DNA from 2 places in the Caproicibacter fermentans genome. Region 1 is predicted to be linked to the other one. Evidence: riboswitches for the same ligand, from Rfam matches in the RefSeq annotation. Region 1 holds a riboswitch; the other holds the start of a gene.
The links. Region 1 has a riboswitch for thiamine pyrophosphate ahead of HCR03_RS08205 (phosphomethylpyrimidine synthase ThiC). Riboswitches for the same ligand answer to the same signal wherever they lie in the genome.
Positions count from the first base shown of each region.

Region 1 (4,213 bases):
GCTTAAAATATGCACCAAAAACCGCAACCGCAGTCTCGGTAAATCCGATCAGGATTGCATTCATACCGACCACCATCGCAGAGCCGGTGGACTGCATCACAATAGCAGGCAGCCCGACCGCGTAAATATTCCGGATGACGTTCCAGCTGACATGAAACCCCCTGAATTCAATTCTGACTTCATGCTCCCGGAAAAAAAGCACCAGCAGTCCGACGCACATCGAAAGAATCTGCGCAATCACGGTCGCAATCGCCGCTCCCTTCACGCCGTATGCGGGCACGCCGAACAGTCCGAAAATAAAAACCGGATCCAGCAGCATATTGCCGACGGCGCCAACCAGCTGAAAAAGCATTGGAAACACCATATTGCCGGTCGCCTGCAGAATTTTTTCAATATTGATTTCAATACAGGCCCCAAAAGAATATACGCAGACAATATTCATGTATACGGACCCCATGCTGACAATTTCGGGGTCTGAAGTAAAAGCGCGGAGAAACGGTTCGGATAAAAACAGGCCGACAAACAGAAAAAGCAGACCGTTCGCGAATCCAAGCAGCAGGCCGTGCGTTGCAGCCCGGTCCGCCTCTTCTCTGCGGTTTTCCCCCAGCCGGCGCGCAATCAGCGAATTCAGTCCGACTCCGGTGCCCACCGCAAGCGCGATCAGGAGCGTCTGAACTGGAAAAACCAGCGATACGGCAGTCAGCGCATTTTCGCTGATCTGCGCGACAAAATAACTGTCGACTATGTTGTATAATGCTTGAACCATCATGGACAGGATTGCCGGAACGGACATTGAAATGATCAAGGGAAAAACGGGCATGGCGCCCATTTTATTCTGTCTAGTTTCTTCCAAGTGAATTGCCCTCCTTTAAGTATCTTTTATTGTATCTGATTCCGGCAAAACTTACAACTAGATAAAAAAATAAGGTTTCGGAAAATCGGCTCCGCCGTTAGTCCGGCAAATAAAGAACGGGCGGCAGCTGTTTCCTGAAAGATCAAAACGGACTTGCAACAATCCGGGGCCGTCCCGCATATACTGTCTGTACACGATTCCAAGGGGGCGAATACCATGTTTGGCGCATTTTTGGGGCTTGCACTATCCGGCTTCCTTTTTCTGGTGCTTCACGTTACCGGCTCCGGTTCTTTTCCCCGTCCGTTAACAGCGCAGGAAGAAAAGGATTGCCTGGAAAAAATGAAGAAAGGGGATCAAAAAGCAAAAGCGAAGCTGATCGAACACAACCTACGGCTGGTTGCCCACATCATCAAAAAGTATTACTCCAGTTCCAGCGAACAGGACGATCTGATTTCCATCGGCACGATCGGGCTGATCAAGGCAGTCAACACATTCGACAGTTCCAAGGGCATTCGTCTTTCCAGCTATGCCGCAAGATGTATTGAAAATGAAGTGCTGATGTATTTTCGTTCCTCCAAAAAAAGCGCGCAGGATATTTCCATCAACGAGCCGATCGACACGGACAAAGACGGCAACACCTTGACGCTGATCGATATTATGGCAACGGAGGACAATATCATTGACAACCTGGACTATAAGATGAAATCCGAACAGCTGAAAAAATACATAGACAATGTTCTCACTCCCCGTGAAAGAACCATTATCAGATTGCGGTACGGCCTGGACGGCATCGATCCGCTGACTCAGAGGGAGGTCGCGCAAAGGCTTGGCATTTCCCGTTCCTATGTATCGCAGCGCGCCTAATGTAAGCGCTCGATATTCTGGTCTGTTCTAGTCTCTTGCTTTAGATTAGCGCAAGACCCGCATTGGAAAGATAATGTAATAAGGCCCGATTGACTGGTGCGTAGTTGGAATGTGATATACAAAAGCAGTCCGTTTCCAAGAGAGACGGACTGCTTAAAATGGCATTGAATTTCAATTGGTCACCTTAATACTGAAAAAATCATGAAAGTCAGGTCCGTTGTGAACAGTTGAACCATGAGAAGGACTTTATTATGGAATACTTGCAATACTCTTGCCAAATTGAAAGTTGAACGCTATCGAAAGCGTGGGGCCATATTTATTATTTTCAATGGCGTTGATCGTTTGTCTTGAAACATTGCGCATCTTCGCCAGCTCTTCTTGTAATATGTCCTTTTCTTTTCTGTAATGCCTTATGTTGTTTTTCATTTACGAATCGGTTTATCTATATAGATTAATGTTTAGCGGAATTGACATGGCAGCCAATAAGTGATAGGATAAAGAAAACAAAATATGTTGCGGGGGAACTCTTATGAGTTGAGAAGGTTAAAACCTGACCCTTTGAACCTGTCAGTTAACACTGGCGTAGGGAAGCAATTCATTATACGGAACAATGAATAAGTGCTTTTCTTACAGAAGGAGGGCACTTTTTTATTCTATAAAACCGAATACGTTGCGGGGGGACTCAAACGGATGCTGTCCGCACGAGTTGAGAAGGTAAAATCTGACCCTTTGAACCTGTTAGTCAATACTGACGTAGGGAAGCAAATCGACGTGATATAAGGATGCTTGCTGAACTCAGCAGGCATCCTTGTTTATTCAGAAAGGTAAGTGAGAAGCATGCCGTTGAGAAGATCACGAAAATGGGTGCGATCGCGGCGTACGCCGGCCGACATCGCCAAAGGCTTGAAAGGTGCCCGCGAAGCCGGCTACCGCTTGAGTGAAGCCCGCCGAAAGCTTGGTTGGGAGGAAACATTCCGGCTTTTCCTCGATGGGGAAAAAACAAAGGCATATTACAAAAGCGTTCCGCCGGAGGATCAGCACAGCTGTTCCATAGCGGAAAAATGTGCGCACTGCTCACTATGAACCGGATGCTGGACGGGCTGGATGCGGAACTGAACTCCGCAGAGAAAAAGTAAAAGAAAAAAAAAGAATAAATGGGTGCCTGTCTGTGGGTAACAGACTGAATTGCGGGTTGACCGCAGGGCTGAGATTATACCATAAAACTTGATCTGGGTAATACCAGCGGAAGGAAGAATAGGAAATGATCAGTAAGGAGAACATTCAAAACCGGATGATTCAGGCGGTGGAAACCGTAAAGCGGACGAATCCTATGGCAGGATCAATCACCAATTCTGTGACGATCAATTTTGTAGCCAATGCTCAGCTTGCAGTCGGCGGCTCAGCCGCTATGGTCTACCTGCCCGATGAGGGTGAATCTCTGGCGAAAGCCGGCGCAGCTACCTACATAAACGTCGGTACCCTTTTGCCGGTTTATGAGCAGACTTTACCCCGCACAGCCAAAGTCCTGCACGATCTGAGTAAGCCATGGGTTCTGGACCCGGTCGCGGCCGGTTTCGGCTTGCTTAGGACGGAACTGCTCAGACAATATAAAGAGTATAAGCCCAGCGTGATCAGAGGGAACGCTTCGGAAATTATCGCATTGGCCGGTTTGTGGGGATTGGACGGCAGTTCGGAGGAATCCCATGTCCGCGGTGTCGATTCTACGGATTCGGTAATTGCCGCAAGGGCGGCGGCTGTCGCGCTGGCCGGGTGGACAGGCGGAGCTGTGGCCGTATCGGGCAAGACGGATTTGATCACCGACGGTTCCGTCATAGCCTTCTCTCAGGGAGGGTCGCACTTTATGGAAAAAATCACCGGGTCGGGCTGTTCCCTGGGTGGAGTCGTCGCGGTCTATGCAACGGCCGCCTCACCGTTTATTGCAGCGCTTACTGCTTCCTCCGTGTACAATTTAGCGGGGAGCCGTGCTGAAAATGAAGTGGACGGTCCCGGAAGTTTTCAGACTCGGTTCCTCGACGAACTGTATAAAGCAACCGCAGTGGAAATTGCCAACAACCCGTTTGAAATTGAGGAGGTTTAATCTATGAATGCACTGATTGCAGTCGCAATCGCGCCCTGCGGCATAGGTGACGAGCTCGCGCCCGAAGTAGCCGAAGTCGTGAAAGTAATTCGTGAGTCAGGCTTACCGAATCATACGACGTCCATGTTTACAGAGATCGAAGGCGAGTGGGATGAAGTGATGAAGGTTGTAAAAGACGCAACCTTCGTGCTTGCCGGCAAAGGTATCCGCACGGAAGTTGTTCTGAAAGCCGATATACGTCCCGGTTTTACAGACATGATGAATACCAAGGTCGATAAAGTCAACGGTATTTTGGGAGGACAAAATGAGCGTCAGAAATAAATTGGACATTTCAGCATACTTTGTCGTGGGGCCTGAGAATACGAAAGGCCGGCCCGTTGTGCCGATCATTCAGGATG
Region 1 is NZ_CP060286.1:1,664,756-1,668,968, forward strand. It holds gene HCR03_RS08190 (MATE family efflux transporter) at 1-853, opposite strand, end outside; gene sigK (RNA polymerase sporulation sigma factor SigK) at 1,070-1,717, shown strand; gene HCR03_RS08200 (helix-turn-helix transcriptional regulator) at 1,967-2,143, opposite strand; TPP riboswitch at 2,225-2,324, shown strand; gene HCR03_RS08205 (phosphomethylpyrimidine synthase ThiC) at 2,555-2,800, shown strand; gene thiM (hydroxyethylthiazole kinase) at 2,979-3,815, shown strand; gene HCR03_RS08215 (thiamine-binding protein) at 3,819-4,136, shown strand; gene HCR03_RS08220 (thiamine phosphate synthase) at 4,120-4,213, shown strand, end outside.

Region 2 (4,213 bases), 1.4 Mb from region 1:
GCGATCGCCCCCCCGATCGCCGCCGTAATGTGGTCGTAGCCGGGCGCGATATCCGTTACCAACGGCCCCAGGACATAAAACGGCGCACCGTGGCACAGGCGTTTTTCCAGCGCCATGTTGGCGGCGATCTCGTTCATTGCCATGTGGCCCGGACCTTCCACCAACACCTGCACGTCCTTTTTCCAGGCGCGCTCGGTCAAATGGCCGATTTCAATCAGCTCAGCGATCTGCCCGGCGTCGGTGCTGTCATCCAGGCAGCCCGGCCTTAACGCGTCGCCGAGTGAGATCGTCACATCGTATTCGCGCAGGATGTCAAGGACCTCGTCGTAATATTCAAAAAACGGATTTTCATTTCCCGTCATTTCCATCCACGCGAAAAGCAGCGAACCGCCCCGGGAAACAATATTCATTTTTCGCCCCTGCCTGCGGAACGATTCAACCGCCCGCCTGTTGATGCCGGCATGGATCGTCATGAAATCCACACCCTCCTTTGCGTGAGCCTCAACCACTTTCAAAAAATCCTGAGCGGTGATTTCCAGCAGGTCCTTTTCAAGATATCCGACCGCGTCGTAAACGGGAACCGTGCCGATCATCGCCGGGGACTCTGCAATCAGCTTCCGGCGGAATTCCCGGGTCTTTCCGTAATTGCTCAAGTCCATGATCGCCTGAGCGCCGAACCGGGCCGCAAGCTCCGCTTTTTGCAATTCAACTGCGTAATTTTTGCAGTCGCCCGATACCCCGAGGTTCACGTTGATTTTTGTGGAAAGCCCCTCCCCGACTCCTTCCGGGGAAAGCGCCATATGGCCGATATTCGCCGGAATCACGGCGCGTCCCGAAGCGACCTTTGTCAGAAGCTTTTCCGGTTCCATCCTCTCTTTTTCGGCGACCCTTTTTAATTCTTCCGTTATAATTCCTTTTTTAGCTGCTTCCATCTGTGTTTTGTAATTTTTCATCCTCTGATCCCTTTCATGAAGTAAAAATGATTGGTCGGTCCGTGGCCTTTTCCGATCGGCAGCGCATGCTCGATCGCCCCGGTCACATATTCCTTCGCCTCGCGGACCGCTTCCGGTACGCTTAGGCCCAGCGCCAGATTAGCCGCAATGGCGGAGGACAGCGTGCATCCCGTGCCGTGCGTGTTTTTTGTTTCGATCCTTTTGTGTGTAAAGGTGTAAAACCGGCCGCCGTCAAACAGCAGGTCCTCCGCTTCACCGGAAAGATGCCCCCCCTTCAGCAGGATATTTTCCGCGCCCATTTGGAACATCAGCTTTGCGGCAGCACGGCGATCCTCCGGCGTAATGATATTCCTTCCGGTAATGGCCTCCGCTTCCGGTATGTTCGGCGTCAAAACGCAGGCCAGAGGAAGGATCTCCTCTTTCAGGGTCCGGAGCGCCTCCGGCTGCATCAGGGCACAGCCTCCTTTTGCCAGCATCACGGGGTCGACGACCACCCCCGCGAGGCCGGTATTGCTTCAGCTTCCGCGCAACAATACGCATCAGCTCCGTGCCGGAAAGCATCCCGATTTTTACGCCGTCAACCGCAATATCCTCAAATACTGCGTCAATCTGGTCTGCAACCGTGGACGGTGCCATGTCGCAGATCGAAATCACACGCTCCGTATTTTCCGCGACGATGGACACAATCACGCTCATGCCAAACGTGCCGTGCGCGGCAAAGGTTTTCAGATCCGCCTGAATTCCGGCTCCGCCGCTGCAATCGGAGCCCGCTATCGTCAGAAGATTTTTCATTTGGTTTCCTCCTTTTCTTAATCGTATCTTAAATTTGGGGTTTTGGATTCAAAAACGGGTTTCCGTCAAACAAAAATAGCCCACCGAAACCGGCGGGTTATTTTCTCTTTGCTCCCTACAACAGCGTTAACTGACAGGTTCAAAGGGTCAGGTTTTACCTTCTCAACTCTATATGAGTCCCCCCGCGATATTCAATTAAAAAGGCGCCCGCCAAAAGAGGCGAACGCCGATCAAACAATTTCACGTTCCCTACTCCGGTGTTAACCGACAGGTTCAAAGGGTCAGGTTTTACCTTCTCAACTCAGAGTGAGTTCCCCCCGTTTTCAATTTATTATATCTTTTTCCAAGTTTTCTGTCAATTTAATTTTTATTAAAGTTTATGCATTGCAAATTCAATAAATACTTATTGTTATATTCAGATTTTTTGGCATATTTTGTCATATGCAGCTTTTTCTGAAGTTAAGCGCAAATAAGCGTCCATTTATTTGCAAAGGCACAGCCTTTACTATTTACAGAAAAAAAGAATTTTAGCGGTTTCAAAAATAACTGTTTAAATCTTCCATCGGTTAGTGAATATTATTTCATTCTTGCTGGAATTATTCAGAATGGGACAAAATGAAGACGGTTTTTGGCTTAAATTCGTCCTTGACAATCAAAGGATGTTAAACTATACTTTTATTTAAATTCATAAATACTTTTAGCATTAGGCATTTTTAATCTTTCATGATGCAAATCCGGTAAGCTTCAAAGAAACAAATTACTTAATGAAACATGGGGAGTGGTCAAGAGACCGGGAGAAGGATACCCTCTCAAAAAAGAGGACAACAGTATGGGTTTTCAGCAGCCAAGCAATTCCATACATTAAGTATTGAAGTTAAAATTTGATGCCTTGCCTATTGCGACTCGATAGGCCAGTTCTCATACATTTGGAACGGTTTGCCGTTACATAATGCACATCATGCATTCGAAATGCTCGGAAAATTCACGCATTGGGCATTTTCGGTGCGTTTTTATAAAAATTCTAGCAATGAATATTTATTAATTACCGTAATATTCTAGCCATGAAGATTTATTAAAGCGGCGGGCACATTCAGCGAAGAATGTACCTGCCGTTTCTAATAAATAAAAGGAAAAAAGGGGGATATATTTTGGGAGCATATGCCATTAAACGAATCGGTTATGCCTTACTGACAATTTTTTTCATATCTATTATCACATTTACTTTAATGAATTTGATACCTGGCGGGCCATTTCTGAGTGAAAAGAACATTCCGCCGGAAACCGTAAAGGCGCTGAATGTAAAATACGGACTTGACAAGCCTCTTCCCCAGCAGTATCTGAATTACATGGGAAAACTGATTACGGGCGATTTAGGCGACTCGTTAAAACAAAAGGGCCGTTCCGCAGATGATATTATCTTTACAGCTTTTCCAATTTCCGCCAAGCTCGGCGGCATTTCCATTTTGGTCGCGGTCATCTTGGGGGTCTTTATGGGCTCTGTTTCGGCGCTTAACAGAGGCAGGTTCTGGGATCGGCTGCTTATGGTAGTCTCAACGCTTGGAATCGCGGTTCCAAGTTTTGTCATGGCTGCTTTTCTAATGCTGGTTTTCGGGGTAAAGCTTCGCTGGCTGCCGACCATGGGCCTGCATTCTGTCACGGCCTTTATCATGCCGTGTGCCACCCTTGCGTTTTATCCGATGTCATATATTACAAGGCTGATGCGTTCCGGCATGCTGGACGCTCTGGATCAGGACTATATCCGTACGGCAAAATCAAAGGGCGTCGGAAAGTCCCTTCTGCTGTTCAAGCATGCCCTGCGCAACGCAGTGCTTCCGGTTATTACCTACCTCGGCCCAATGATCGCTTATACAGTAACAGGCAGTTTCGTCGTGGAAACCGTATTTAATATTCCCGGACTTGGGCGTGAATTTATTCAGTGCATCACTGCCCGCGATTATCCGTTGGTAATGAGCACGACCATTTTCCTTGCCGTCCTCATTGTCCTGATGAACTTAGTGGTCGATCTTAGTTACAAGCTGATTGATCCGCGCATTACACTTCAGTAAAGGGAGGACATGGAAATGGAAGCTTTTAAAAACCCGTTTTCCCTTCATTTGAACGCGGAGGATTTTCTTCCTGCGGCGGATGAGGAAAAACAGCAACTGATTATTATGAGAGAGAGCACGACATTTTGGAAGGATGCTTGGCGCAGGCTGACACATAATAAGGTGGCAATGGCTGCTTTCGTTGTGATTATTATCGCGATTCTTTTCGCTTTTGTCGCTCCCTCGTTTTATCCTTACGCTTACGACCAGCAAATTCGCGGAAGTGAATTTTTGCACCCCATGCAGTATTCCGCGAAAGAGCTGAAAGCCATTTCGGCGGGGCAAAGCGTTTTCCCGCATTTTCTGGGTACGGATATGCACGGCCGCGATATGGTGATCCGGCTGATGATGGGCACTAAGATT
Region 2 is NZ_CP060286.1:266,684-270,896, reverse strand. It holds gene thiC (phosphomethylpyrimidine synthase ThiC) at 1-953, opposite strand, end outside; partial or broken gene thiD (bifunctional hydroxymethylpyrimidine kinase/phosphomethylpyrimidine kinase) at 950-1,745, opposite strand; TPP riboswitch at 1,974-2,073, opposite strand; gene HCR03_RS01340 (ABC transporter permease) at 2,894-3,811, shown strand; gene HCR03_RS01335 (ABC transporter permease) at 3,827-4,213, shown strand, end outside.
Region 2: it holds a riboswitch for thiamine pyrophosphate, as region 1 does, so the genes downstream of both, thiD (bifunctional hydroxymethylpyrimidine kinase/phosphomethylpyrimidine kinase) here and HCR03_RS08205 (phosphomethylpyrimidine synthase ThiC) in region 1, are expected to answer to the same signal.